Regions from separate parts of the Bacillus sp. SYZHCR11 genome, predicted to be linked through region 3. Evidence: riboswitches for the same ligand, from Rfam matches in the RefSeq annotation. Region 3 holds a riboswitch; each other region holds the start of a gene.
What was found. A riboswitch is a leader RNA that binds a small molecule or an ion and turns the genes downstream of it on or off. The one in region 3 is predicted to bind S-adenosylmethionine.
Positions count from the first base shown of each region.

Region 1: it holds a riboswitch for S-adenosylmethionine, as region 3 does, so the genes downstream of both, metK (methionine adenosyltransferase) here and mtnK (S-methyl-5-thioribose kinase) in region 3, are expected to answer to the same signal.
Region 2: it holds a riboswitch for S-adenosylmethionine, as region 3 does, so the genes downstream of both, metN (methionine ABC transporter ATP-binding protein MetN) here and mtnK (S-methyl-5-thioribose kinase) in region 3, are expected to answer to the same signal.
Region 4: it holds a riboswitch for S-adenosylmethionine, as region 3 does, so the genes downstream of both, AC2CGA_RS05050 (methionine biosynthesis PLP-dependent protein) here and mtnK (S-methyl-5-thioribose kinase) in region 3, are expected to answer to the same signal.

Region 1 is NZ_JBXUND010000003.1:21,232-28,776, forward strand. Features, by position in the region: gene AC2CGA_RS11920 (alpha/beta hydrolase family protein) at 1-527, shown strand, start outside; gene AC2CGA_RS11925 (DUF2584 domain-containing protein) at 585-827, shown strand; gene pckA (phosphoenolpyruvate carboxykinase (ATP)) at 870-2,453, opposite strand; SAM riboswitch class I at 2,651-2,790, shown strand; gene metK (methionine adenosyltransferase) at 2,960-4,162, shown strand; gene asnB (asparagine synthase (glutamine-hydrolyzing)) at 4,306-6,204, shown strand; gene alaP (alanine permease AlaP) at 6,407-7,545, shown strand, end outside.
Region 2 is NZ_JBXUND010000002.1:172,912-180,456, forward strand. Features, by position in the region: gene AC2CGA_RS07520 (YuzK family famiily protein) at 1-60, opposite strand, end outside; gene AC2CGA_RS07525 (carboxymuconolactone decarboxylase family protein) at 253-630, opposite strand; gene metQ (methionine ABC transporter substrate-binding lipoprotein MetQ) at 723-1,538, opposite strand; gene AC2CGA_RS07535 (methionine ABC transporter permease) at 1,552-2,220, opposite strand; gene metN (methionine ABC transporter ATP-binding protein MetN) at 2,213-3,238, opposite strand; SAM riboswitch class I at 3,344-3,450, opposite strand; gene AC2CGA_RS07545 (SCP2 sterol-binding domain-containing protein) at 3,561-3,911, opposite strand; gene AC2CGA_RS07550 (thioredoxin family protein) at 4,008-4,328, opposite strand; gene AC2CGA_RS07555 (toprim domain-containing protein) at 4,331-4,696, opposite strand; gene AC2CGA_RS07560 (YusG family protein) at 4,766-5,002, opposite strand; gene gcvH (glycine cleavage system protein GcvH) at 5,057-5,440, opposite strand; gene AC2CGA_RS07570 (arsenate reductase family protein) at 5,500-5,856, opposite strand; gene AC2CGA_RS07575 (acyl-CoA dehydrogenase family protein) at 5,970-7,545, opposite strand, start outside.
Region 3 is NZ_JBXUND010000001.1:977,947-985,491, forward strand. Features, by position in the region: gene AC2CGA_RS04210 (methylthioribulose 1-phosphate dehydratase) at 1-536, opposite strand, end outside; gene mtnX (2-hydroxy-3-keto-5-methylthiopentenyl-1-phosphate phosphatase) at 527-1,198, opposite strand; gene mtnW (2,3-diketo-5-methylthiopentyl-1-phosphate enolase) at 1,195-2,409, opposite strand; SAM riboswitch class I at 2,491-2,590, opposite strand; gene AC2CGA_RS04225 (pyridoxal phosphate-dependent aminotransferase) at 2,627-3,823, opposite strand; gene AC2CGA_RS04230 (carbon-nitrogen family hydrolase) at 3,916-4,695, shown strand; SAM riboswitch class I at 4,787-4,942, shown strand; gene mtnK (S-methyl-5-thioribose kinase) at 5,052-6,236, shown strand; gene mtnA (S-methyl-5-thioribose-1-phosphate isomerase) at 6,243-7,304, shown strand.
Region 4 is NZ_JBXUND010000001.1:1,128,281-1,135,825, reverse strand. Features, by position in the region: gene AC2CGA_RS05080 (ABC transporter permease) at 1-170, opposite strand, end outside; gene AC2CGA_RS05075 (ABC transporter ATP-binding protein) at 163-900, opposite strand; gene AC2CGA_RS05070 (AbrB/MazE/SpoVT family DNA-binding domain-containing protein) at 901-1,134, opposite strand; gene AC2CGA_RS05065 (GNAT family N-acetyltransferase) at 1,295-1,726, opposite strand; gene AC2CGA_RS05060 (YjcG family protein) at 1,731-2,246, opposite strand; gene AC2CGA_RS05055 (esterase family protein) at 2,272-2,994, opposite strand; SAM riboswitch class I at 3,169-3,292, shown strand; gene AC2CGA_RS05050 (methionine biosynthesis PLP-dependent protein) at 3,362-4,483, shown strand; gene metC (cystathionine beta-lyase) at 4,476-5,651, shown strand; tRNA gene AC2CGA_RS05040 (tRNA-Val) at 5,785-5,857, shown strand; gene AC2CGA_RS05035 (contact-dependent growth inhibition system immunity protein) at 6,137-6,427, opposite strand; gene AC2CGA_RS05030 (ribonuclease YeeF family protein) at 6,444-7,545, opposite strand, start outside.

The DNA.
Region 1 (7,545 bases), on a different contig from region 3:
GCGGCGAGGGAAATGAAGATTTTGCGGGAGAGGACAGAGAGGACGCGTTTTCCGCTTTCCGCCTGCTTCGGGAGCATCCGAACGTCAGGGAAGGGCGGGTGCATATTTTCGGTTTTTCCCGGGGCGGAATCATGGGGCTTTTGACCGCGATTGAAATGGGGCATCAAGCGGCTTCACTCGTTTCATGGGGCGGTGTGAGCGATATGGTGCTGACTTATGAAGAGCGGAAGGATATGCGGCGGATGATGAAGCGGGTGATCGGCGGCACGCCGAAAAAGGTGCCGGATGAATACAGATGGCGTTCGCCGTTTGAAAAAGCAGACCGCATTCAGACCCCTGTTCTGCTCATCCATGGAGAGAATGATGAAAATGTTTCGATCGAACACGCCCGGATGATCGAGGACAAGCTGAAAGAGGCGGGGAAACCGGTGGAAACTTGGTATTACAGCGGTTTTACGCATTATTTTCCGCCGCAGGAAAACAGACGCATTGTCCGGCGGCTGGCGGAATGGATGAAGACACGGTAAGATGCCTGATTTATGATATGATAATAAAGAATAAGAGAATGAAAGGGGATTTTCATTTTGGGAATGCCTGTTGAATTTAATACCATGATTGTGACAAAAGGCAATGAAAAACGGATAGAGGAAAATATCTTTTTATTGGAGAAAGAGGGCTACCGCGTCTATCCTCTTGATATTCCGATGGACGTGCGCAAAACGAAAACCGGCGAGAAATCCGGCACCGGCGAGGTCCAAAAGCTCGAATGGGCGAACGGCCGGACAAGCATTACATACAGACTCACTTCGCTTCATTCGACAAACTGAAAAAACAAAAGCCGAGGGCATAAACGCCCTTGGCTTTTTTGATTACACGAGAGGTCCGCCGGTTTTGGCAATCGAGTCTGCATGGGAAAACTTTTTAAAGTTTTCTTTAAACTCATTGGCTAAAAACAGCGCTTTTTCGTTGTATGCTTGTTTATCGCTCCATGTGTTTTCAGGCTGAAGAACTTCATCCGGCACGCCCGGAACATGAACGGGACTGTGCAGGCCGAAAATGCTGTCTGCCGTCATGTCAGTCTGGTTCAGTCTGCCGTCAATAGCGGCTTTGACCATCGCTCTTGTATACGAAAGTTTCATCCGTTCTCCGACTCCGTACCCTCCGCCGGTCCAGCCTGTGTTGACCAGGAAGACTTGAACGCCGTGTTCGTCGATTTTATGCCCGAGCATTTCGGCATATACATGCGCCGGAAGCGGAAGGAACGGTGAACCGAAGCACGTCGAGAAAGTCGTTTGCGGAGATGTCACGCCGCGTTCGGTTCCCGCGAGTTTACTGGTGTATCCGCTTAAGAAGTGATACATCGCCTGTTCCTTCGTCAGTTTGCTGATCGGAGGAAGCACGCCGAATGCGTCCGCCGTTAGAAAGACGATCGCCTGCGGATGGCCGGCAATGCTCGGCTGCACGATATTGCCGATCATCTCAATCGGATATGCGGCTCTTGTGTTTTCCGTGTAGAAGGAATTGTCGTAATCCGCTTCACCCGTTTTTTCATCAAGCACGACATTCTCAAGAACAGACCCGAAGCGGATCGCACGAAAAATCTGCGGTTCTTTTTCCTCGCTCAGATTGATACATTTAGCGTAACATCCGCCTTCAATGTTGAAAACGCCGGAATCTGACCAGCCGTGCTCGTCATCTCCGATCAGTTTGCGGTCCGCATCGGCTGAAAGCGTCGTTTTCCCTGTGCCGGAAAGGCCGAAAAACAGGGCGACATCGCCTTTTTCACCGACGTTGGCTGAGCAGTGCATCGGCAGTATATCCTGCTGCGGAAGCAGGAAGTTCATAATGGAGAATATTGATTTTTTCATTTCTCCGGCGTATTCGGTGCCCCCGATTAAAATGACGCGCTTTTCGAAAGAGACAATGATAAATGTTTCCGAATGCGTGCCGTCCGTCTCCGGGTCTGCTTTAAAATGCGGAGCTGAGAGAATGGTGAAAGGCTGCGCTTGCGGGTCTCTTTCATCCGTTTCCGGTCTGATAAACAGCTGGCGCGCGAATAAATTGTGCCACGCAAATTCATTTACGACCGTAATCGGCAGTCTGTATTTTTCATCCGCTCCCGCGAATCCTTCAAACACAAACAGTTCATCCCGCTGTTTTAAGTAGCTGACGACTTTGGCGTACAGCTTTTCAAACGCCTCTTCAGAAATGGGCTGATTCACCGCGCCCCAATCAATTTGATTTTCTGTGCTTTGTTCACGGACGATAAATTTATCTTTAGGTGACCGGCCTGTATATGCGCCGGTAGTGGCGCGTACGGCGCCCGTTGATGTCAGCGTTCCTTCATTACGGCTGATCACTTTTTCGGTAAGTTTTGGAGCCGATAAATTATGATGCACATTCGGACTTGCAAGTAATGCTTGAAGATCTGCGGTTAAATCAACTAATTTCATAAAAACCTTCCTTTGCCGGTTTATTTGTATTTCGCTGAATGTGGAATTAGTATAACATATATCTGAAAATAGTCTATACTATTTACGGTTTTTTGTTTGTGTTTTTCCATTGCTTCCCGAAATAAAGGCGCGCAATCGCTTTAATTCATATTGACACTTTCCGCCCTTTTACGATAAGATATTTCATTGAGCGGATACTCTTATCCCGAGCTGGCGGAGGGACAGGCCCGATGAAGCCCAGCAACCGGTTTCTCTGTAAAAAAGCAGGTGAAAACACTGTGGGAAACCAAGGTGCTAACCTGATGCAAGGTTTAATATTTTCCTTGAGCGATAAGAGTGAAAGGCACACAGACCAAACCCTTTCCTCGAGTGGAAAAGGTTTTTTTATTTCATAAAATATGCCAATTAACATTCTCTGATATAGTATGACATTGTATTAAGAGGGAGCGAGTTCCGTATCATATGAGAAGGTCTTGCAAAAGATCTTTTTTCAGGAGGAAAAGTGAATGAGTAAAAACCGTCGACTATTTACATCTGAATCTGTTACTGAGGGTCATCCGGACAAAATCTGTGACCAAATTTCTGACAGTATCTTAGATGAGATTTTAAAAAATGACCCGAACGCGCGCGTGGCCTGCGAAACATCTGTAACGACAGGACTTGTGCTGGTAAGCGGAGAGATTACTACGTCAACATACGTTGACATTCCGAAAACAGTCCGTGAAACGATTAAAGAAATCGGCTACACACGCGCCAAATACGGATTTGATGCGGAGACTTGCGCTGTTTTAACATCAATTGATGAACAGTCTGCGGATATCGCAATGGGTGTCGATCAGGCACTTGAAGCGCGTGAAGGCACAATGAGCGATGCTGAAATCGAAGCAATCGGAGCGGGAGACCAAGGCCTGATGTTCGGTTATGCGTGTAACGAAACGAAAGAGCTTATGCCGCTTCCGATCTCTTTGGCGCATAAACTAGCCCGCCGTTTGAGCGAAGTCCGCAAAGAAGACATTCTTCCGTACCTTCGCCCTGACGGCAAAACGCAAGTTACCGTTGAATATGATGAAAACAACAAGCCGGTCCGCATCGACGCGATCGTTATTTCAACTCAGCACCACCCGGAAATTACGCTTGAGCAGATTCAGCGCAATCTGAAAGAGCATGTCATTAACCCTGTCGTGCCTGAGGAACTGATCGATGAAGAAACAAAATACTTCATCAACCCTACGGGACGTTTCGTAATCGGCGGGCCTCAAGGTGATGCGGGTCTTACGGGCCGTAAAATCATCGTCGACACATACGGCGGATATGCACGCCACGGCGGCGGCGCATTCTCCGGTAAGGATGCGACGAAGGTAGACCGTTCAGCGGCATACGCTGCGAGATACGTAGCGAAAAACATCGTGGCAGCAGGTCTTGCTGATTCTTGTGAAGTGCAGCTTGCATACGCAATCGGCGTGGCACAGCCTGTTTCTATTTCCATCAATACATTTGATACTGGAAAAGCTTCTGAAGAAAAACTGATCGAAGTCGTACGGAATAACTTCGACCTGAGACCTGCCGGCATTATTAAAATGCTTGACCTGCGCCGCCCGATCTATAAGCAGACAGCTGCTTACGGCCACTTCGGACGTCATGATGTGGATCTTCCTTGGGAGCGTACTGACAAGGCGGATGCGCTTCGCAAAGAAGCACTAGGAGAATAATTTTATAGCCGCTTACTTAAGCGGCTTTCCCTTTTTGTAGATGCTGCCATGCTTATTTTTTACATAGCGTGAAACCAATGGCGTAACAAAGCGTCTATAAAAAGGGGGTCCAATTAGAAAATTACACTTATGGAGGCTATACTATGTGTGGATTTGTCGGTGTTTTTAATAAGCATCCATTAACTCAAACCGCAGATCAAGAAGAGCTAATCAAACAAATGAACCAAATGATCGTTCACCGCGGTCCTGACAGCGATGGGTATTATCATGACGAGCACGTCGGATTCGGCTTCAGACGGCTCAGTATTATTGACGTAGAAAACGGCGGACAGCCTTTATCATATGAAGACGAAAAATATTGGATCATTTTTAACGGCGAAATCTATAACTACATTGAATTGAGAGAAGAGCTTGAAGCGAAAGGCTACACTTTCAATACAGATTCCGATACCGAAGTGCTCCTTGCGACATACCGTCATTATAAAGAAGAAGCCGCTTCAAAGCTTCGCGGAATGTTTGCGTTTTTAATCTGGAACAAAGCTGACCGCGTCATGTACGGCGCGAGAGATCCGTTCGGAATTAAACCGCTGTATTACACAACCATCGGGGACAAAGTATATTTTGCATCTGAAAGAAAGAGTTTAATGGCCGCTCAAAACGGTATTGATCTTGATACAGCTTCTTTACAGCAATATATGTCTTTCCAATTCGTTCCTGAACCGAGCACGCTTGACGCTGAAGTGAAAAAAGTCGAACCGGGCAGCCAGTTTACGATCCGCCCGGAAGGCGACATCGCGTTTAAAACATATTTCAAAGCGAACTTCAAGCCTGTTCAGTCTGATGAAGATAAATTGGTGAAAGAAGTCAGAGACGCAATCTTTGACTCTGTCAAAGTTCACATGAGAAGTGACGTTCCTGTCGGTTCGTTTCTATCCGGCGGTATCGACTCTTCTTTTATCGTTTCAGTTGCGAAAGAATTTCACCCGAGCCTTAAAACATTTTCCGTCGGTTTTGAGCAGCAGGGCTTCAGTGAGGTTGACGTAGCGAAGGAAACGGCTGCCGCGCTCGGTATTGAAAATATCAGCAAAGTCATTTCTCCTGAGGAGTATATGAACGAGCTTCCGAAAATCGTCTGGCACTTTGATGACCCGCTTGCAGATCCGGCGGCGATTCCTTTGTACTTTGTCGCGAAAGAAGCGAAAAAGCATGTAACGGTCGCGTTATCCGGGGAAGGCGCGGACGAGCTGTTCGGCGGGTACAATATCTACCGCGAACCGCTTTCGCTTAAACCGTTTGAACGCATTCCGTCCGGTCTGAAAAAAATGCTTCTTCATGTGGCGTCCGTCATGCCTGAAGGAATGAGAGGGAAAAGCCTCTTAGTCCGCGGCTGCACACCGCTTGAGGAGCGCTATATCGGTAATGCGAAGATTTTTGAAGAGCCCGTGAAAAAACAGCTGCTCAAACATTACAATCCAGAGCTTTCATACCGTGATGTCACGAAGCCGTACTTTACGGAAAGCCGTTCATACAGCGACATTAATAAAATGCAGTATGTTGACATCCATACGTGGATGCGCGGCGACATCCTGTTAAAGGCTGACAAAATGACGATGGCCAACTCATTGGAACTGCGCGTGCCGTTCCTTGATAAAGTCGTGTTTGACGTAGCTTCAAAAATTCCGGATGAATTGAAAACGAAAAACGGCACGACGAAATACCTTCTGCGCAAAGCTGCTGAAGGGGTAGTGCCTGATCATGTGCTTAACCGCAAAAAACTCGGCTTCCCTGTGCCGATCCGCCACTGGCTGAAAAATGAAATGAACGAATGGGTTCGCAACATCATTCGCGAAAGTGAAACAGACGCTTATATTGAAAAGGATTATGTCCTTCAGCTCCTGGAAGATCATTGTGCCGACAGAGCGGACAACAGCCGCAAAATCTGGACCGTGCTGATCTTCATGATCTGGCACAGCATCAATGTCGAAAAAAGACTGGTGCCGGAAGAGCTGAATCATCAGCCGAAAGAAGTCATTTTCGTTTAATCCAAAAGGCTTTCGAGTTATCGAAAGCCTTTTTTCTATTGTTTTTTGTAAACCGTCTATTCCGCTCTGTTTTCGACAAAGTATTACGCAATATTCAGAAAAAGGTTATAATAGGACTAATCGGGTAGATTCCTGAAAAAGTTTTCTGGCTATTTCGTCTCGGTTTGTTGTTTCTTTGTCAAAATCAGGGGGAGGGAGAGTTATGCAAAACAAAGAAAAAACGCTTCACCGCGGCTTGGAAGAGCGGCATATCTCGCTTATGTCGTTGGGCGCCGCGATTGGAGTCGGGCTGTTTCTCGGGTCTGCTTCTGCCATAAAGCTTGCCGGGCCGGGGATTTTAGCCGCTTACGCCTGCAGCGGACTGATTATGTTTTTTATTATGCGGGCATTGGGGGAAATGGCGATTCAAAAGCCTGTAGCCGGTTCATTCAGCCGGTATGCCAGAGATTATATCGGCCCGCTTGCCGGGTTTTTAACAGGCTGGAATTATTGGTTTTTATGGGTCGTTACCTGCATGGCGGAAATCACCGCGGTCGGCATTTATATGGGCTACTGGTTCCCTGACGTGCCGTCATGGATCTGGGCGCTTTGTGCACTCGTCATTATGACGGCTGTCAACTTTCTGGCGGTCAAAGCGTACGGTGAGCTTGAATTCTGGTTTGCGCTCATTAAAGTCTTGGCGATTCTGTCAATGATCGCGATCGGTCTGGTGATGATCGTATTCGGTCTCGGAAATGGAGGCGTTGCGCTCGGAATCAGCAATTTATGGAGCCACGGCGGCTTTTTCCCGAATGGGATTAAAGGGGTGCTGCTGTCGCTTCAGATGGTCATGTTTGCTTATCTCGGGATTGAGCTGATCGGTGTCACAGCCGGTGAGGTCAAAAATCCGGAAAAATCACTGGCGCGGGCCATAGATACTGTTTTTTGGCGCATTCTCATTTTTTACGTCGGAGCTTTGTTTGTCATTATGTCAATTTATCCGTGGCAGGAAATCGGTTCAGGCGGAAGCCCGTTTGTTTTGACATTTGAAAAAATCGGAATACCCGCTGCAGCCGGAATCATTAATTTTGTCGTATTGACGGCGGCTCTTTCTTCCTGCAACAGCGGGATCTTCAGCACGGGGCGTATGCTGTTCAATCTGGCGGAGCAAAATGAAGCACCTAAAGCATACGGTACGGTCACAAAAGGCGGTGTGCCGGGAAAAGCGGTATTGGTTTCAGCGGGTGCGTTATGCATCGGCGTTTTGCTGAACTACGTGGTGCCGGCGAAAGTGTTTACGTGGGTGACGAGCATTGCGACGTTCGGAGCAATTTGGACATGGTCGATTATTTTGCTTTCCCA
Region 2 (7,545 bases), on a different contig from region 3:
AAGACGCCGTCCGTATTCCTCGTAGCCGATGCCGTGTGACTTCTGCATCGCTTTTTCCATTTCAGGCGTATAGTCAAGGTCCAGTCTCTCTTGGCTGGTGCAGATAATGAATCAATCCCTTCATATATTTGTTTCTATTGTAACAATGATCCGCTGCTCCGGCCAAAGAGGGTGTGCCCCTGAATCCTTTCGAATGTGCCGGAAACCGGCGCTCGCTTTATCTGAAAAACGGTATTCACACGATTGCTCATTCTAATGCGTCGTATGTCCGAATTCCTGAATACACTGCTGCACGAGGGTCACTCCCTGACTGAGAGCCGCGCCGCCCCCGAATGCCGCCGCGACGCTGATGACCTCAAGGATGTTTTCTTCTGTGGCCCCTTGGTCAAGGCAGCCCTTCGTATGATAAATCATGCAAAATTCATCTTGAGCGCTGATGCTGATGCCCAGAGCGATTAATTGTTTCTCTTTTTCAGTTAATGAATCCGCTGAGAAACACTGCTCAGTAAATTCATTAAACTTCCGCCCCATCATCGGCATTTTTTGCTCGAATATGCCTAAACCTTCTTTATATTGTTTCAATGCGTCATGCACGCTTTTTCCGTTATCCTGGTATTGAGCCACTGCCATTCCCTCCAATCGTTAACCTTCCTTTTTATTATGGACAGTTCTCCGATTAATACCCGAAAAAAACCCCGGATGATTCATCCGGGGTTTTCGCTTTATTCAGATACGGGAAGCACGGCTCCGTCGTATTTTTTCTCAATAAAGTCTTTGATTTTCTTAGAGTGAAGCACTTCCATAAGCGCTTTGATTTTCTCTGATTTTTCGTCACCTTTGCGTACGGCGATGATGTTTGCGTACGGGTTGTTTTTCGTTGATTCCACTTGAATCGCATCTTTTAACGGATTCAGTTTGTTTTGAATCGCATAGTTGACGTTAATGAAGACTGCATCGCCTTCTTCTTCATTATATGCTTTCGCCGTTAATTCAGGGGCGATTTTTTTGAATGTCAGGTTTTTCGGGTTTTTCGTAATGTTTTTCGTAGTCGCTTCAATCGTTTTTACCTTCGGATCAAGTGTGATCAGTCCGGCTTTTTCAAGCATCGCCAGCATACGGCCTTGTTCAGCGACATTGTTAGTCATGATGATGGTCGCGCCTTTAGGCAGGTCTTTCAGTGATTTGTATTTTTTCGTGTAAACTCCGAATGGCTCAAGGTGAACGGCTCCGGCATTCACGAGTTTGTAATCTTTATTTTCTTTCATTTCCTGTTCAAGGTAAGGAACGTGCTGGAAGTAGTTCGCATCCACTTCATTATCAGCTAACGCTTTGTTGTACATTTTGTAATCGTTCAGCACTTTTACTTTTAATGTGTAGCCTTTTTCCTTCAAGAGCGGTTCCGCTTCTTTTAAGATTTCAGCATGCGGTGTTTTTGTCGCGGCGACAACGATTTCCTTTTTATTCGAGCCGTTTGATCCGCAGGCGGCTAAAACTCCCGCGAACACAAGCAGCAGCGCACTTAATACAATCTTTTTCAATGTAAATCCTCCCTTATCTTTTGTCTATTATATTTGTAATTACATCACCGATAATCTGAATGATAAAGACGATGATGAGTATAAATACTGTCGCTACAAACGTTACATCCGTATTATTGGACTGGTAGCCTTCTACATATGCAAGGTTTCCGAGTCCGCCTGAACCGATGGCGCCGGCAATGGCGGTAGATCCGATCAGGGCGATGGCCGTCACGGTGATGCCTGAAATTAACGCAGGCATTGATTCAGGAATCAGCACTTTGAAGATAATCGTCGATGTCTTTGCTCCCATTGATCTGGCAGCTTCGATGACTCCTTTATCGACTTCCCGGAGCGCAATTTCCGCAAGACGGGCGTAAAACGGCGCGGAGCCGATAATCAGCGCCGGCAATGCGGCATTCGGTCCTAAAATCGATCCGACCAAAATCTTAGTAAAGCCGAGAAGCAGAATAATTAAAATAAGAAACGGAATAGACCTGAAAATATTAACGACCGCCGCAATCACGGTGTTAATGATTTTATTTTCCCATAAGCTTCCCTTGCCCGTTAAAAAGAGCAGAAGACCGAGAATCGCTCCGATGATAAATGAAAAAACTAAAGCGATGACCGTCATATAAAGGGTCTCGTATGTGGCCGTCCACAGCTCGGTTATATCAACGTTCGGGAACCATTTTTCAAACATTTGTGATCACCTCTGCTTCTACCTGTTTGTCTTTGATGAACCGGATCACGTTTTCTACTTCTTTTTCCTGACCGTCAATATGAATGAATAATGAACCGTAAGCTCCGTCCTTCGTCTGTGAAATTTTCCCCTGCAGAATATTAACGTCCACATCAAAGTTTCGGATCATTTCCGTAATGAGGGGCTGCTCGGCGGCCTGCCCGACAAATGAAAGCTGAATCGTTTTCCCTGTCGCTGTTTCCTGCAGAAAATGCTGGATGGTTTCTTTCGTCTCCTCCGGTTCTGTCACCTGCTGAACGAAACGCTTGGTCATCGGTTCGCGCGGGTTTCTGAAAACTTGGAGTACTTCGCCTTCTTCAACGACTTTCCCGTTTTCCATGACGGCGACTCTGTTGCAGATTTTTCGGATGACGTGCATTTCATGGGTAATGAGCACGATCGTCAGACCGAGTCTGTCGTTTATATCGGATAAAAGATCCAAAATTGAATCGGTCGTCTGCGGATCGAGCGCTGATGTCGCTTCATCGCACAGAAGGACTTTCGGATTATTAGCGAGCGCCCGGGCGATACCGACACGCTGCTTTTGACCGCCGCTCAGCTGCGACGGATAAGATTTTTCTTTCCCCTCTAATCCGACCAGTTTAATCAATTCATCAGCGCGGCGGACCCGTTCGCTTTTTTTCACGCCGGCGATTTCCAGCGGGAACATAATGTTCTCCCGGACGGTGCGCGACCACAAAAGGTTAAAATGCTGGAAGATCATGCTGATTTCCTGGCGCGCTTTTCTCAGCCCGCGGCTGCTTACTTTATTTAATTCCGTCCCCGCGACTTCCACGGTTCCCGACGTCGGCTTTTCAAGGCCGTTCAGGAGACGGATTAAGGAACTTTTACCAGCTCCGCTATATCCTATAATTCCAAATATTTCGCCCTTTTTGATATCAAGAGTGACATCTTGGACAGCATTGACATCCCCATGCTTCGCTTTGTAAATTTTTGAAACATTTTGAAGATGGATCAAAGCAATCACCCGCCTTACACTATTCTAAGAAATCTTCCGGGTTTCTCCGCAAAAGAAAAGCCTTTCTGCAAAAATGAGCAGAAAGGCTTATTGAAAAAGGCCTTTCTCTCATCTTTCAAAGCAGACCGCTTTGAGTGAATTGGCACCATTTCAACATTGTTGATGGTTGCCGGGCTTCATAGGGCACTTCCCTCCACCTCTCTTGATAAGAGAAAACATATCGTATTTTCGTCCGGAAATTCTTACTGTAGAATAGCACGGCGAATGATAAAAAGTCAATAAAATAAATATTGGAAGCTATTGTCACATAGTAGATTGGCAGTTACGGCCGTTTACTGATCGCCTGAAAAAATCCGTTTGTCAGCCAGAGGATGGCCTCCAGCTTCAGCAGGGCTCTGAATGATCCTTTCACTTTGAGTTTTCCGCTTTGGATAAGCTTTTGCAAAGAGACATCACCATGCAGGAGATGGATGATTTCCGTCTGGTTTCCGTAAAAGGTCAAATTAGATTTCTCCTTTGAAGCCGACGTTTTTCTCATTTCTCCCTGTCCGTTAATTGAGACCGTTAAGGCTTCTGTTTCTCCTTGGAATGTAATCAGCAGCGTTGAGGCGTTTAATAGCGGTTTCAAAAACAGATGCTGTCCGTCATTCTCTGAAACTTCTATTTTCTCCACTCGTATAACCTCCCGTTTTAATGGCCATACATACACTTTCTCTTTTTAACGGACAGAACCCTTTATAAACCGCACGACATTTTCCTGTAAATATTGTCACATCGGGAACGTTTGCGATGTTTTTTGTTTAATCAGCTCATATAAATAGGAAACGGAGCGGAAGGCGTATCCTTTCTCAACAAGCTCTCCGCCTTTAAACAGCAAAAAGCACGGAACGCTTTCAATCTGATAGGCTTTGGCGAATGCGGGGGAATAATTCACGTTGTTTTTATAGAAGGCGGCGCCGGGCAGCATTTCTTCGACGACAGTAAGCATTTTGGACGCCAGCTGGCATGTGCCGCAAAACGGGGTGTACAAATACAGGAGATAAACGTCATCCTGAATCGATTCGAGTTCATTTTCTTGGAGTTCTTTCATGATTACCACCTCAGGTCGTTCTTTTTCAAAAATACAGTGTCAGCATCAAAGCCGGCTCTGATCAGCACAGATGCGAGATGATGGCCCGGGCACGACTCGACTTGCCTGTATGTTCTGTCTATATAAATATGGCGCGCTTCGGGAAGCTCCCGTTTCAGCTGTTTTCTTAATTTTTCTCCGGAGTCATCTGCGTCCGTTAAAATATAGACGTCTCTGTCAAACAGGCGGTCCGCCAACTCTTCCAGTTCGGTTTGGCCGATCGTCCCGTTTGTACAGACGATTTCCGCGGGTTCGATGAGCACTTCCCTGACTTTGATTTTATCAGATTTTCCTTCTACGATAATGACCTTTTCATCTCCGTTGTACATAAGCGTGTCACCTGCCGATTGTTTTAGCGTCAGATTGAAAAAGAAGGCAGTGAAATTCACCGCCAACTGTTAACACCAGCCATTCTCATAATCGCAATCGACATATTTCGGATCGCTGCCGTTTATGACATCGGCTGTTTTATAAAATTTTTGATTTTCAAATGAAAAGCCCTGTTTGAGCTCGTACTGGTCCATGCCTGTCATCTCGCCGATGGCTTCATTTTCATGAAACAAGGAAAACCGGCCGTTTTGAAAGCGGCCCGTGACGTTCTCCGTCACATCGACCTTTTGTTTATCAAAAGCCATTTTAGACACCTCCCGTTACAGATAGAGTGTCCAAATGGCCCCTTTGCTATCCGATCAGTCTTCCTGTGTCATTTCGTCATATTGCTCAGAAGTCATGAGGTTTTCGATTTCTTCAGCATCAGCCGGTTCCACGACGATCATCCACGCTTTTTCATACGGAGACTCGTTTACGAATTCAGGACTGTCATCAAGGTCTTCGTTCACTTCCGTCACCGTTCCGTTAATCGGTGCGTACAGTTCGGATACGGTTTTGACGGATTCCACGCTGCCGAATGGCTCGTCCGCTTTAATTTCGGCGCCGACTTCCGGAAGCTCGACAAATACGATGTCGCCAAGTTCGGCTTGCGCGAAATGTGTAATCCCGATACGGGCTTTTCCGTCCTCAACTTTGACCCATTCGTGCTCTTTGGAATAACGCATATCTTTCGGTGTGCTCATCTAAATCCCTCCATTTTTTTCTTATAATAAGAAGATACCATAATTCTTTGAACCTGGCATTACATCCAATATTTTTCGAATTGGTCTTCTTTAAAGCCGACAGTGACTTTTTCGCCGTCTGTCGTAATCGGGCGTTTCAGGAGCATACCGTCTGATGCCAGAAGTTCGAGCTGTTCATCCTCTGACATATGGTACAGTTTTTCCTTTAAGTTCAGCTCGCGGTATTTCATTCCGCTCGTGTTGAAAAACTTTTTGAGCTCAAGACCGCTCTTTTCATAGAGGTCTTTAATTTCTTCTTTCGACGGAGTTTCCTCCGCGATATGTATTTCGTTTATTTCCTTGCCGCGGTCTTCCAGCCATTTTTTCGCATTACGGCACGTTCCGCATTTAGGGTACCAGTAAAAATTTAACGACATCTTCTTCACCCCTTGTAAATGATCGTCGTTATTTTAACACAATCACTTGTAAAAACCTATAACGTTGCTTCATGAAAAAGCGCCCCTGATGAAGGAGCGCTTTCAGCATGTGATCAGACTGTATATTTTTCTTCACGGAAGACGGCGGCTGCCGCTTCACGTTTTTTCTGAATGAGGTTTTTCGGCGTCAGGCGCGTCAGTTTGCGCAGCACGGAAAGCATCATGCGGAGGGAATCTCCTTCCTCCATGGCGATCAGTGATTCTTTGGCGTGCGCTTCAATGTTCTGAAGGGCTTCCTGGGCAAAGATTTCCGTATATAACAGCTTCTGCGCGGCTTTTTCGGCACCGTCCGCCGCAATTGCTTTTTCCGTTCTGAGGACGGCAGATTCCAAAGCATACAGCGCGCTGACAATATCGGCAATGTTCACCATGATTTCCTGCTCGCCTTCAATCTCTTTGCCGTATTTCTGCGCCGCGAGACCCGCTGTCAAGAGGGCGATCTTTTTCGCCTGTCTGACAATGTATTTTTCCTGTTCAAGAGGTTCTGAGCCCGGCTCTTCAGGCATCAGCATCATGAGTTCTTCTTGGAGCGCTTTTGCTTTTTCAAAGAGCGGCAGCTGACCTTTTACGGCTTTTTTCAGAAACGTGCTCGTTACGATCAGGCGGTTGATTTCATTTGTGCCTTCAAAAATCCTGTTGATTCTTGAGTCGCGATAGGCGCGCTCCACTTCATATTCCTGCATAAATCCGTAACCGCCGTGAATTTGAACCCCTTCGTCGGCAATGTAATCAAGCGTTTCAGAACCGCACATTTTGTTGAGCGAGCATTCAATCGCGTACTCGGCGATGGACTTCGCGACTTCGCGTCCGTCTTTTTGCTCCTCTTCCGTCAGTCTGCTCATATTATCTTCGAATAAGCCCACTGTTCTGTATACAGAGCTCTCCATGGCGTAAAGCCGCGCTGACATCGTCGCAAGCTTTTCCTGAGTGAGCGTGAAGCTTGAGATCGGCGTTTTAAATTGCCGGCGCTGGTTTGCATAAGCGGCAGACAGCTCAATCACCCGTTTTGAAGCGCCGATTGTGCCGACGGCAAGCTTGTAGCGCCCGATATTCAGGATATTAAAGGCGATGACATGGCCTTTTCCGATTTCGCCGAGAAGATTTTCTTTCGGGACTTCCGCCTGATCTAAAATCAGCGTTCTTGTCGATGAACCCTTAATCCCCATTTTTTTCTCTTCCGGTCCCGTTGATACGCCCGGATAGTTCTTTTCTACGATAAATGCGGAAAACTTATCTCCGTCCACTTTAGCGTAGACGACAAAGACATCTGCAAAGGCGGAGTTTGTAATCCATTGCTTTTCTCCGTTAAGAATATAGTGTGTGCCCGCTTCATTCAAAACAGCCGTCGTTTTCGCGCCGAGGGCATCTGAACCTGAACCGGGCTCAGTTAAGGCGTATGCCGCGATTCTTTGTCCTGAAGCCAAGTCCGGCAAATAGGTTTTTTTCTGTTCTTCCGTTCCGAAGAACACGATCGGCAATGAACCGATCCCGACGTGAGCGCCGTAAGATAGCGAAAAGCTGCCGGCACGTGAAAACTTTTCCGTGATGAAGGCTGAACTGATTTTATCCAGGCCGATACCGCCGTACTCTTCAGGCACGTCTGCTCCGAGGAGGCCGAGATCTCCGGCT
Region 3 (7,545 bases):
GTCCGCCCCCATGCCGTAATGCCGTGATTACGGATTAACACCGCGCCTGAGCCGGCGTCCGCATGGTGCGCGAAGTTTTCGGCCAATGCCGGGATGTGCGCCGGGTTGTCAATGATCGGAACGGTCACGGACGCGTTTTCCTCCCATAATCCGAGCGCCTTAATCATCTCCTGCCCCTGAAACGTGATTTGTTTTTCATCCCCGTAAAGCTCTGAGATGACATTATTATTAACGGTATGGACATGCAGACAGCAGCCGGCTTCTGTCTTTTGGTATAAGTAAGTATGGAGAAGCGTTTCCGCTGAAGGTTTTAAAGAATGGCCGGTCTCAGCGGGCTTCCCGTTCTCATCGATTAAGAGAAAATCTTCGTCTGTTTCTTTTCGTTTGTCTTTTCCGCTCGCCGTAACGAGGAAAGTCAGCGGCGCGTCGGATACTTTGATGGAAAGATTCCCGCTCGTTGCCGGGAACCAGTCTCTTTCGGCCAGCTCGCGCTTTACCTCGGCAAGTTCGCGCCAGCGTTCTTCTTTTACAGCCATGCCTGCACCTCCCCGATGTTTTCAATGCCTGTTTTCACCTCATGAAAATCTTGAAAAGGCAGATGCCGGAGGCCGAGTTCTTTGCATTCAGTCAAAAGATAATCTCTAGCAAAACACATATCGGATAACTTTGCAGCCTCAACATCCGTGACCGAATCACCGATCATAATGAGAAATTTCTGCTGATCGGACAGCTTCCGGATGACTGACGGTTTGCAGCAGCCGCATTGATTGGTGCAGCCTCCGTCACAGGCGTGCGGCCAGTCTATATGAATATATTCATTGTCAAAGGATGCATGATTGCAGAAAATCCGCTCCTTTTCTACGATCCCTTCCAAAAGCGGATGCACAAAAAAGTCCATTCCTCCGCTTACGATATAAAACGGGAGGCCGTTTGACCGGACAAACGAGACAAAATCCAAAAAGCCGTCCCGTATTTTCGCATCCTTCAGAATAAAGCCGGTCAGTTCTTCTTTTAAGCTGCTCGGCAGCAGTCCGAACATCCGGCCGACTCCTTCTTGGATTGATAGGCTTTTAGACAGAACACCGTCTTTTAATTCAAGCCACTCAGGAGGCGCGAATTCTTTCATCATGCTGACAATGTTGTCGTTCATGGTGACCGTTCCGTCGAAATCACAAATAATCAGCGGTGTGCGGGTCATACGGCTTCCACCCTTCCCCATTTGTCTAATGCGAGCTGAAGATCTTTGCACGACGCGGCTTTTTCTTCAATCGGCTGCGCTTCAAGCACCGCATCAATGATGGCGCGGAACGCTCTTCCGCCGCCCTCGGCTCCTTTCGGATGGCCGTGAATGCCTCCGCCGGCATTGATGATGTGATCGATGCCGAAATCGCGCATCAACAATGGCACCATACCGGGATGAATGCCTGCCGACGGGACAGCAAACGACGGATGAAAGACATCGTCTTTTACACATTCATCATGAATTGCAAGCGCGGACTCCTTCGGAAGAGCAACGGATCCGTAAGGTGACGGAAATAAACTGAAATCAGCGCCGCAATAGCGGTTCAGCTTGCCGAGCAAAAGCGCATGCGACAAGCCGTAAACGGGAGATGAAGTGAACGCGCCGCTGACTGCCGGATGCGCCATGATCGGAAGCGGGATTTCCCTGTCTTCGGCAAGGCTCTGCATCACATCTAAACCGTAAGCGAACACATTCAATAAAAGCGCGTCCGCCCCGAGTTCTGCCGCGCGCCTCGCTTTATCCCGCAGTTCAGCGGTCCTTCCCGTAAGGTTTACGGCATACAGCGTTTTATGCCCCGTCTCCTCCCGGGTTTCCTTCAGGACTTGTTTTCCTTCGATAATGCGGGTTTCAAACGGAGCCAGTTCATTTTCAAAGAAAATTTCGTCATCTTTAATCAGATCCACGCCTCCGAGCGCCTGCTGTCTGAGCTGTTCTTTAATGTCGGCGAGATCCCGTCCGATCACGCCTTTAAATATGCTCATCAGAAGCGGTCTTTCAAATTCGCCCAGCAGTTTGCGGATGCCGTATATACCGAATTTCGGCCCGGGAAGGGAGCGTTTAAACCCTTCGGAAAATTCAAGATCAGTCAATTTTATTTTTCCGTCCAGTGACAGCTTTCCGAATACCGTCGTCAGGACGGCCGGAATATCTCTTGAAAAGTTCGCCTCGGGATAGGCGATAGTGATGACGGATTGTGTTTCGTTTTCTGAGGTTCCTTCTTTCTCCTCAACTTTTACGACCCGGCCTTTATGTTTTCTGAGCTGTTCCTGCTTCACCAGGGGCAGGTCAGTCCAGGAGCCTACCGTCAGCCCCGCCGCAATCTGTTCCGCCCGCTTTTCACTGTCCGTTGTGTCTGTCAGAAGATATGTTGCCAATACTTCGCTCATGCGTGAACGCCTCTCTTTCTTTCACAAAACATAAAAAAACCTCTTCCCTATGAGCAGAAAGAGGCTTCGTGTTATGTCCGAATCTTATCTCTCAGCTCCTGCTGCAAGAATTAGCACCGTGCTTTATCAGTCGGTTGCCGGGCTTCATCGGGCTCGTCCCTCTGCCTGCTCTTGATAAGAATAATGATTTTATAAAGTATTTTGAATTATCGCATTGTTATCCAGATATGTCAATGCTTTTTCGGGTGAAAAGATTCAGTTTCCCGATCCGTTCCGCAGCTTCTTTAAGTCTTTCTTCACTTGTCAGAAGACCGACTCTGATATAGCCTTCCCCCCATTTTCCGAACCCGTTTCCGGCAGCGACGGCGACATCCGCTTTCTCGAGCAGCAGATCTGAAAACGACTGTGACGTATAACCGTCGGGCACAGGGAGCCATGCAAAAAAGGAGCCAGCCGGAGCCGTCACATCCCAGCCGATACCGCGGCAGGCTTCAATCCATGCATTGCGCCTCGATTCATATCTGTCATTTTGCGCTGCGACGCATGCCTGATCCTCTAAAAGAGCGGCTGCCGCCGCCTGCTGCGCCGCGGGAAACAGGCTGACAAACATATGATCCTGATAAAGATTGATCGCTTCGATGACAGAAGCGTTTCCGACGGCAAAGCCGACCCGCCAGCCCGCCATATTATACGTTTTGGACAAGGTATAGATTTCGATTCCCGTCTCCTTTGCGCCTTCCGTCTGCAAAAAGCTCAGCGGTTTATGCCCGTCAAAGCCGACGGCTCCGTACGCGAAATCGTGAACGACACAAATACCGTTTTGTTCCGCAAAACCGACTGTCTCCTCAAAAAACGCCTCTGTCGCCACAGCGCCGGTCGGATTATTCGGATAATTGAGATAAAGCAGCTTCGCCTCGCTCCGCACCTTTTCAGGAATTACGCTGTAATCAGGGAGAAACCCTCTTTCTTCCGTCAGCGGCATCATTTCCATTTTCGATTTCGCAAGGGCGACGCCCGACCAGTAATCAGGATATCCGGGATCAGGCACCAGAATGGTATCTCCCGGGTTTAAAAGACATTGCGGAAGCTCAACAAGTCCCGCCTTGCCTCCGAACAGCACGGCGACTTCCGTGTCCGGATCAAGCGTGACCCCGTACTCCCTTTCATAAAATGCAGCGGCTGCTTTTTTGAAGCTGTAAGCGCCCCGGAATGATGAGTATTTATGATTTTCCGGCCTTTCGACGGCGCGCTTCATTTCTTCAACGATATGCTGAGGCGTCGGCTGATCAGGGTTTCCCTGCCCTAAATTGATGACGTCTCTGCCTTCTTTCAGCTTTTGATTCACTTTTTGCACCAATGATGCGAAAAATTGTTCCGGCAGCTGTTTGAGTACATCTGAGATTTCAAAGTTCATATTTTTCACCTTCTAAAAATGTCTTGAAATGATAGTCCATCATCATATATGGTTAAATAAAAAAAGTAAAGAGAAACTTGAGGTGTTAAAAAATGAAATGGACCGTTTCCTGTTTGCAATTTGATATTTCATACGGAAATCCTTCAGAAAATTTTAAAAAAGCGGAATCTTTGATTGAGCAAGAAAGCCGCCATGCGGATGTAATCGTGCTTCCTGAGTTGTGGACAACCGGCTATGATCTCACACGGCTAGACCAGCTGGCGGATGAAAACGGCAAAGTTTCGGAACAATGGCTTAAAGAAACGGCAAAAACATACAACGTACACCTCGTTGCCGGATCTTTTGCGGTCAAAGAAGGCGAAAATGTCTATAACACCATGTACATCGCCGATAACAGCGGACAGATCGTGAAGCGGTATCAGAAAACCCATCTGTTTCAGCTGATGGATGAACACCTTTACTTGTCAGCGGGAAACAGTGACGGTTCCTTTGAGCTCGACGGTGTCAAGTGCGCCGGGCTGATCTGCTATGATATCCGTTTCCCCGAATGGATCAGAAAGCATACGTCCCAGGGCGCGAATGTCCTGTTTATCTCTGCGGAATGGCCTCTGCCCCGCCTTGATCATTGGCGAAGCCTGCTTATCGCCAGAGCAATTGAAAACCAATGTTTTGTCGCAGCCTCTAACTGCACGGGGTCCAATCCCGATAATGAATTTGCCGGCCACAGCCTGATTATTGACCCGTGGGGCCGGATTTTAGCCGAAGGAGACCGGACGGAAGGCGCAGTCCGGGCGGAAATCGATGTGTCAGAAAGCGCGGCCGTCCGCGGAACCATTCCGGTTTTCCAAGACTTGCGGCGTGATTTATATTAATTTTCAAAAAAATGTTGACAAGAATATCCGGCACCTGCTAATATTTTCATCAACTGATTAATCCGAATTGTGATACAAATCAATATATTTTCTCTTATCGAGAGTTGGGCGAGGGAATTGGCCTTTTGACCCCAACAGCAACCGACCGTAATTCCATTGTGAAATGGGGCGCGTACATTTTGCGCCGAGACGATTGTCTCATAAGGCACGGTGCTAATTCCATCAGATGTTATCTGAGAGATAAGAGGCGGACTGCACTGTTTCAGCCTCCTTCTCTTTCAGAGAAGGAGGCTTTTTTTCGGGCGTATTCTCCGTCACGATCTCTTACTGCCACTACATAATTGGAGGGTAAATCCATGTCAGCAACTAAAACAAGTCTTTATGAACAATTAACAGAAAGCTCCGCCGCCGCGTTAGCCGTCAAGCTCGGCTTATTCCAAAGCAAAAGCACTCTGACATGCCGTGAAATCGGCGACGGCAATTTAAATTACGTCTTTCATGTTTACGATAAAGAAAACCAAAAAGGACTGATTATCAAACAGGCGATTCCTTACGCGAAAGTCGTCGGTGAAAGCTGGCCGCTTACAATTGATCGGGCGAGAATCGAAAGCAGCGCCCTCATCCGCCAGGGCGAACACGTGCCGCACCTCGTTCCGGCCGTTTACTATTCCGATACTGAAATGGCCGTCACGGTAATGGAAGACCTCTCACATTTGCAGATTTCAAGAAAAGGGCTGCTGGAAGGGCAGCATTATCCGAACTTATCGGTTCATATCGGTGAATTTTTAGGGAAAACGCTTTTTTACTCATCCGATTATGCGCTTGATGCGAAAGTAAAGCAGCAGCTCGCAAAGCAGTTTACAAATCCTGAGCTTTGCAATATTACAGAAAGGCTTGTGTTTACAGAACCGTTTCTCGACCATGAGACAAACGATTTTGAGGAGGAGCTGCGCCCGTACGCAGAAAAAGTTTGGAACAATTCCCGGCTGAAAGAAGGCGCTGACGAATTGAAAGCCATCTTTCTGAATTCCGCGGAAACATTGGTTCACGGCGATCTGCACACGGGAAGCATCTTCGCCGATGAACATGAAACAAAGGTGATTGATCCCGAGTTTGCTTTCTTCGGACCGATCGGGTTTGACATCGGCCAATTTATCGCCAATCTGCTGTTAAACGCCCTCAGCCGCGACGGTGACGACAGACAGCCGTTATATGACCATACTGCCGCCGTATGGGATACATTTGTGAAAACATTCAGTGAAGCATGGGAGAAAGACTGCCTGCCTTCCCGCAGACACCTGCTGGAAGACACACTGAAAAACGCGTTTGAAGAAGCGGTCGGTTTTGCGGGATGCGAATTGATCCGGCGCACGATCGGACTCGCCCATGTGGCTGACTTAGATGAAATCACTCCGTTTGACAAACGAATCGAACGGAAGAAGCTGGCGCTTGAGATCGGCGCCTATTATATCGAAAACAGAAAAGAACTGAAGCATATCACCGAGGTTCTGGACCAATTTAAGCTCCGTGTAAAGGAATGATGCAGCATGACCAATGAATTTGCCATCCCCCGTTCTGTGGAATGGAAAGAAACCTACATCCGCATTTTAAATCAGCAAAAACTTCCCGACGTCACTGAGTATGTGGAACTTGAAACAAAGGAAGATGTATTCGACGCGATTGTCACGCTGAAAGTAAGGGGCGCCCCGGCCATCGGTATAACCGCGGCATTCGGACTCGCGCTCTCCGCCAAGTCATTTGAAGCCCGCGATCTTTCAGATTTCCGACGTCAGTTCGCGGATGTCAAAGCGTATTTAAACAGTTCGAGGCCCACTGCCGTCAACCTCGCGTGGGCGCTTGACAGACTGACGGATTCCATCAGGGATGCAATCTCAATCAATGAAGCGAAGACAACGCTCGTTCATGAAGCCATTCAAATTCAGATTGAGGATGAAGAAACCTGCCGAATGATCGGCCAAAATGCGCTGCACCTTTTTAAAAAAGGCGACCAGATCATGACCATCTGCAATGCGGGCTCGATTGCTACAAGCCGGTACGGTACGGCGCTTGCTCCCTTTTACTTAGCGAAACAAAAAGACCTCGGCCTTCATATCTACGCATGTGAAACAAGACCCGTTCTCCAAGGATCCCGGCTGACGGCGTGGGAGCTGATGCAGGGCGGAATTGATGTCACACTCATTACGGACAGCATGGCCGCCCATACAATGAAGGAAAAACATATTTCAGCAGTCATTGTCGGCGCTGACAGAATTGCTAAAAACGGAGATACGGCCAACAAAATCGGAACTTACGGCCTCGCTATTTTGGCAAACGCCTTTCAGATTCCGTTTTTTGTGGCCGCACCGCTTTCGACCTTTGACTTGCAGATTGAAAACGGCGATCAGATTCCGATTGAAGAAAGAGATCCGGATGAAGTCAGACAGATCTCAGGCATACGCACCGCTCCCGAAGATGTGCCGGTCTTCAATCCGGCCTTTGACATCACACCGGGCAGCCTGATTTCAGGCATTATCACCGAGAAAGGAATTGTGACCGGTTCTTACACGGAAGAAATTGAACAATTATTCGCCGACTGTCAGCTGAGCTGAAAAACCGCTGATGATGTTGCCTCGGGCAATGTCAGCGGTTTTTTTGTCTGCACAATGTAATCACTTCATCTTTTTGGGCGGCTGTAATGAGATGCATTTTAAAAAACAGCTCTGCATAACCGGCTATCTTTTGCGGACGGCTCATTTTCATCAGGCTTCGTCCTCCTTTTTCACCAGACCAACTTTTTTCACTTAATAAAATGATATGTCGGACGCGAAAAAACGGAACGTGCCATATGTT
Region 4 (7,545 bases), 150 kb from region 3:
AAAACAATGAGTCCGGGTGCTAAATGCTGAATTTTAAAGGTATCAAGCGGCGCATTTTTTTCAATCGCCGTAAACAGAAACAATAGAATAACAGGCAGTGCGATTCCAAGGATGATAGATAAGGGATCACGAAAAATCTCTTTGCGGTTGCGAATGGCGAAATCAAGCATAAAGACCCGCCTCTCCGTCACAAATCGCTAAAAAGGCATCTTCAAATGTGGCTGAATGAGTTTGTTTTTTCAGATCCTCCGCCGTGCCCAGTGCTTTTAATGTCCCATTTTCTAAAATGCAAATACGATCTGCCAGTGCTTCAGCCTCTTCTAAATAGTGTGTCGTTAAAATAATCGTCATGTCTCCCTTTAATGTCTCAAGATTTTTCCACAACTCGCGGCGTGAACGGACGTCCAGCCCTAATGTCGGCTCATCTAAGAAATAAATATCCGGTTTCGTAATCATGCCCATTGCGATGCTGAGGCGGCGCTGCATTCCTCCTGATAAGGTTTTGGTTTTTGCTCTTTCTTTCTCTTTTAATTGAAACAATTCGAGCATCTCATCTGTTCTTTTTTTTGCTTCTTTTTTCGGAATTCCGTAGACTCCGGCTATAAACTCTAAGTTTTCCCGTACGGTTAGATGAGGAGCGATGGCTGTTTCCTGCGGGGACATATTCAATTTCGGTTTTATTTTATCCAAATCAGTCAAAATACTGTGTCCAAGCACTGATGCATCACCTTCATCCGGAGAAAGGAGTCCGCAAAGCATATTGATTAATGTCGTTTTTCCGGCTCCGTTCTCACCGAGTAAAGCGAAAAATTCCCCTTTCTCAACTGAGAACTCAAGACGGTCAACGGCGGCGGTTTCTTTATAATGTTTCGTTAATTGCTTCAGCTCAATCGCGTGCATTTACTCATCCTCGCTATCTGCGTCGATTTGCTTAGCGTTTAAAATATCTTTTGCAAACTCGAAAAAGAGTTCTTGTTTAACAAGTGCGATACCTTGCTGGTCATCCCCAAGCATAAGCAGTGAATCCCCCGGATTTATATCGAAAACATCTCTTGCTTCTTTAGGAATGACAATCTGTCCTTTTGTGCCCACTTTAACAGTCCCGAATATGTGTTTTCCTTTTGGTGCCGTCATGTTTATCCCTCCGAAATATGAATTGTATTTTTTGTATGAATTGTAATACTTCGTATACTAAACATACATTAACCTTCCATAAAAGGCAATAAAATTCATTAAACGGTATTGTTTTCATAAAAAAAGCACTCCTGCTATATCAACAGGAGTGCTTTTGATTTTATTGTTTGTATTCCTTTATCATTTCCAGATGGGGGATGCCCGCATCGAGAAATTCTTCGCCGGATGTGACGCGGTATCCTTGTTTTTCGTAAAACGGGACCGCCTGCGTCTGCGCATGTAAGATAAAGCTGCCGGCGCCCTTGGCTGCCGCCGCTTTTTCAAGCGCCTGCATTATGATGGCTCCGACGCCTAAAGAACGATGGCTTTTCATTACGCAGATGCGCTCTAATTTTCCATGCCCGTCTTTCAAGCGCCATCTGCCGGCTCCGACCGGCTGGCCGCCGTCATATATGACTATATGCTCTGACGTGTCTTCGAATTGATCAATCTCTTCTTCTTCCGGAACGTGCTGTTCTTTAACAAAGACCTCTTTTCTGACGAAAAAAGCGTCGTTCAGCTGTTTTTCAGTTTTTACGATGATGGATTCCAAGCAGTTATTCTCCTCCGCCTAATAAAAATGTTTCGTACACAGTCCATGAGCCGTTATCCAGCTGATAGAGCAGGTGAAAACGGTCGATGACTTCTTCGTGGGAAATGTCCTGCATTTTCAGCTGTCCGAGTACGTCGGAATGTTCATCTGACGACAGCTTCTGGCCGACCGTGACATGCGGAACGAAGCTGTATTCCGGCTCGCCGGATAATGCTCCTGAGTAGCATTTCTCACTCAGAGATTTTAATTCCTCCGTCGGCTCTGCTTTCATATATATCACATTATTCACAGGAGAAAACGAGCTGTATTTTGTGATTTTCAGAACGAGCGGATGCGACTCTTTCGCCGTCTGTCTCAGCTGTGATACGACCTGCTCGATTTCCTGTTCTGTCGCTTCAAACGGATCTCTTACCGTCAGATGCGGCGGAATGAGCGCGTAGCTCGGGTCGTAGCGTTTCCGGTACGAATTTGCGAGATCCTGTAATTTTTTTGATGGAAATAAAACAATACCGTATTTCATGAAAGTTCCCTCCTTAAATGAATGGTTACAGCATTTTTTTCAGCGCCGGCGTGATGAGCGGCTGCCAGTAGGTCCATTTATGATCCCCGTCGAAGGTTTCATACGTGTATTCAGACTGTTTGCTTTCCAGCAGCTGTTTGAGCTCTTCGTTCGGCACGGTGAAATCAAGGACCTGGCCGTCCGTCGTGTGAACGCCGGTTTCTTTTTCTCCGATTTGATGATAAACGGAAATCTGTTTGAGATCCTCCGACTGCCGGACGGCATCCAGCACGTGCCCGTCAACATACGGAGACTGCATGATGACGTTTCCAAACATATTCGGATAGTCAATCGCCGTCATGAGCGAAACGGTTCCGCCGAGGGAATCCCCGATCATGGTGCGGCCGTATCCGACTTGATAAGTCGGGTATTCTTTGTCGATAAAAGGAACGAGCTCATTGGCGATAAACCGCTTATATGAGGCGAACTTAGAGCCTTCTGGATGGTATGTGTTTCTTCGCTCCCGCACATTTTTATAAGGGACGCCGATAATGATGCAGCGGTCAATTTCCCCTTTTGACATAAGCTCTTCCGCCTGACGCCCGATTCTCCCTAATCTGAAATAATCATGGCCGTCCTGAGCGATGACCGTATGATATTTATACAAGGGGGAGAAGGTGGCGGGCAGGTAGACCAAAACGGTCATTTCCTCTTCAAGCTCATGGGAGAAAAGTGTTTTCTCATGAATGATTCCGTTTTTTGATACCACTTCGCATTCCTCCAGGCCGCTTCTTGTCTTGATGGTTTTTTCCTATTGTACCATGAATTATTAGAAATTTCTTTCTTCAGATGCACTTCTTGCGAGAGTTCAGATAAATAAAAAGTTGTTGAAATCTATTTTATAGTGCGTTAATATAGAACAATCAGAAAATACAAAACAATATTCTTATCACGAGAGGTGGAGGGACTGGCCCTTTGAAACCTCAGCAACCGGTTTGCTTTGCCGCGGGAAGGCAAAGTGCCAAGGTGCTAAATCCAGCAAGCGATTCACGCTTGGAAGATAAGAGGAAGAGAAAAGCTCCTTCTTCTTATGAAGAGGGGGCTTTTTTATTTTTGAAAAAGGATGGTGCTTACTGATGACGCAGCATGTTGAAACAAAATTAGCCCAAATCGGAAATAGAAGCGAAGAAGCAACGGGAACGGTCAGTCCGCCGATTTATCTGTCCACCGCTTACCGCCATAGAGGAATAGGAGAATCTACAGGTTTTGATTACGTGCGCACGAAAAACCCGACACGCCAGCTCGTCGAAGACGCCATCGCCGTGTTGGAAAACGGTGCGAGAGGATTTGCTTTCAGCTCGGGAATGGCAGCCATTCAAACCATTATGGCTCTATTTAAAAGCGGGGATGAATTGATTGTATCCTCCGATTTATACGGAGGCACGTACCGTTTGTTTGAAAACGAATGGAGAAAATACGGCTTGAGCTTTATTTACGATGATTTCAGCGATGAAGACTGTTTACGCTCCAAAATAACGGAAAACACGAAAGCGCTATTTGTTGAAACACCGACAAACCCGTTAATGCAGGAGGCGGACATTGAAAAAATCGCCCGGATTACGAAAGAAGCCGGCCTGCTTTTGATTGTGGATAATACGTTTTATACCCCGGTCATCCAGCGTCCGCTTGAACTGGGAGCGGACATCGTCATTCACAGCGCCACAAAATATTTAGCGGGGCACAATGACCTCCTTGCCGGTCTGGCTGTCGTTAAGGATGAAGAGCTCGGCGACATCATGTTTAATCACCAAAATGCGATCGGCGCCGTTCTCCCGCCGTTTGATTCGTGGCTTTTAATGAGAGGGATGAAAACACTCGGACTCAGAATGCGCCGTCATGAAGAAAACGCCCGTGAACTTGCAGAATTTTTAGAACAGGAAGAGGAAATCGCCGACGTGTTATATCCCGGAAAAGGCGGAATGCTGTCTTTCCGGCTGCAAAAAGAAGAATGGGTCAATCCGTTTTTAAAGGCGCTGAAAACGATCTGTTTCGCAGAAAGTCTCGGCGGGGTGGAAAGTTTTATTACATACCCCGCGACACAGACGCACATGGACATTCCGGAAGACATTCGTATCGCAAACGGCGTCTGCAACCGCCTGCTGCGTTTTTCAGTGGGCATTGAACATGCAGAAGATTTGAAGCGGGATGTAAAGCAGGCATTACAGCAAGTAAAAGAGGGGGCCGTGTCATATGAGTAATCACAATTGGACGCTGGAAACCCAGCTCGTGCACAATCCATTTAAAACAGACGGAGCCACCGGAGCCGTCAGCGTCCCGATCCAGCATGCTTCCACATTCCATCAGTCTTCATTTGAAGAATTCGGGACATATGACTACAGCCGCTCAGGCACACCGACAAGAACAGCGCTTGAAGAAACGATTGCAGGTCTTGAAGGCGGAACGAGAGGTTTTGCTTTCAGCTCCGGTATGGCGGCGATTTCGACGGCGTTTCTGCTCTTATCCCAAGGCGACCATGTTCTCGTCACGGAGGATGTGTACGGCGGAACATTCCGCATGGTGACTGAGGTTCTGTCCCGTTTCGGAATCGAACATACCTTTGTCGATATGACGGACACAGAAGCTGTCGCCCGCGCCATCCGGCCGAACACGAAAGCCATTTATATGGAAACACCGTCAAACCCGACGCTCGGCATCACGGATATTAAGGGCGTCGTCAAACTGGCAAAGGAACACGGCTGTCTGACATACCTTGACAATACATTCATGACGCCTGCTCTGCAGCGTCCGCTTGATCTCGGTGTAGATATCGTGCTTCACAGCGCGACGAAATTTTTAAGCGGCCACAGTGACGTGCTGTCAGGCCTTGCTGCCGTAAAAGATGAAGAGCTCGGCAATCAGCTGTATAAGCTGCAAAACTCGTTTGGAGCGGTGCTCGGCGTTCAGGACTGCTGGCTCGTATTGAGAGGCTTAAAAACATTGCAGGTCAGACTGGAAAAAGCGAGCCGGACGGCTGAGCGGCTGGCTGCCTATTTTGACGGGCATCCCGCCGTCAAAAACGTTTACTATCCCGGCCTTGCCGGACACCCGGGAGCCGATACCCATAAACGTCAAGCGAGCGGAGCGGGCGCCGTCCTGTCCTTTGAATTGGAAAGCAAAGAAGCCGTCAAAAAGCTGGTCGAAAACGTATCGCTTCCGGTATTTGCCGTCAGCCTCGGCGCTGTCGAGTCCATTCTCTCATACCCTGCAGCCATGTCGCATGCCGCCATGCCGAAATCAGAGAGGGAAAAACGCGGCATCACAGACGGCCTTCTGCGCCTGAGCGTCGGAGTCGAAAACGCCGAAGATTTAGAACGCGACTTCGAACAGGCATTGAAAAAAATAACCCCCGCCCAAGTGAGATCATAAACGAAAAGGGCGCCGTCAATTTTGCGACGCGCCCTTTTTTATTTTAGATAAAAAAAGTGTTGACGAATGAGAAATCAGGATATATAATTATAAATGTCAGAGAGACAACAACATACCCAGCAATACATATCATGATTCCGTAGCTCAGCTGGGAGAGCGCTACCTTGACAGGGTAGAGGTCGCTGGTTCGAGCCCAGTCGGAATCATAGCCAAAACCCTTGCGTAGCAAGGGTTTTTTACTTTCTCTTAATATAGCCGGTTTATCAAATTCGCAAGTTGTTGGCAAACTGTTGGCGAACTTGATTTTTTGGCTCGAAATTTATTGTCCGTATCTCTTATTAGGGTCAAAATTGTTGAAAAGTTCAGCTGGTGATGCCGTCAAGTAGATCCAAACCGCACTGTCGGTATTGAATTTCTATCCGGCCACAAACTTCGGTATCAATATAAAAAGGCCCTCTCATAAAATGGGGGCCTTCAGTGTTCTTTTAAAGAGCTTCTTTTAGTTGTTCTATTACACTTTTCAACCATTCTATAGGTGGTAAGCCAATTGTCGGGAAATATATTTCTGCATTACACTTTATAATGTCTTCCTTTTCTTCTATAGTTAAATCGCTATTTAGAAACTCTTCGCAATACTTTACTGTAAATAGCAGACCTTCTTTACTAATTTCCTCAATAAATTCGTCTAAGGCGTGTTCAGGGGATTGGATATCTTGATGAAATGTTGCACCTAAAAAATTTTCTAATTCATCTAAGAAATCATACCTTTCATCCATGATACTTCCTCTCTTTCTATTTGGTTGGATATCCTGTAAGGATAAAGTTACCGTTATTATCTTTTTTGAGTATAATTTTTGCGTTTGTAACGTTTTCTACTAGATCTGAATTTCTTGATACACTTCTGCCGATTATTTCTCCATCGCCCTTGTATCTTAACATTAATTTAGGTTTTTTAGGATCATCAATCCAATTTTCGATTTTCTTTATATTTTTTGGATCGTTTAAAACTGAATTAGCAATTCTTTCAGCGGTAGCCCTATCTTTAAAAGTAGATGAAGCTGTAATATGTGGGTTAGGATCAGTTTTCAGTCTTTCTATTAATTCTTTATCTGTTTTCCCAACATGCCTTTCTATAAGGTGTCCGCCTTTTGCTTCGTGAGCAGCTAAGCCACCGCCTGGTGCGAGAGGACTGCTGTCTCCTTGTTTAACACTATGTATGCCGTTATTGTCAGAAGACACAGATTTACTGAGCACACTCTCTTTTTTATCTTCAATAATACTTTTCAACAAAAGCGTATTCTTCACATTGTGAGTATTTTCAATATCCTGTGCTATTCCGGCAAGCGCGGGTTGGTACTTATTTTTCGAAACGGAATTGATATAATTTTTTCCTTTTTCAATCCTGGTTTTTACATGTTTTGCCGTCGCTTTTTCACTGGCTTCCAAGACGTTATCCACTTTGGCGGCGCCTGTTTTCGCGAGCTTGCTTGATACTTTTACAGCTGAGCCGGAACCTTTTAGTCCGACGATGCTCCCGATGGCGTAGGTGATGTAATGGGATCTTGAATACGCATCCCCGTTAACCATTTTATCATTCCACGAATCCGCCAGGTTTGTCCATATGATTTTTGCGTAGGAGGGCGTGTTCAATACAGCCGATATGGTTTTAGCGACTTTTTGTTCATCGGAGAGATGGTAAAAATCCCATGCGCCGACAGCCAAATCTTTGACGCCTGTTATGGTGTCTTTTCCCACATCATAAAGGCCGACGCCTATTCCTTTGACGATATCCCAAGCTGTTTCTCCGACTTCTTCGAGCTGCTTTGCTTGTTCGAGCTGCATCACGTATTCCACCTGAGCGGGTTCAAGGTTTTCATAGCCGATCTTCTTCGCG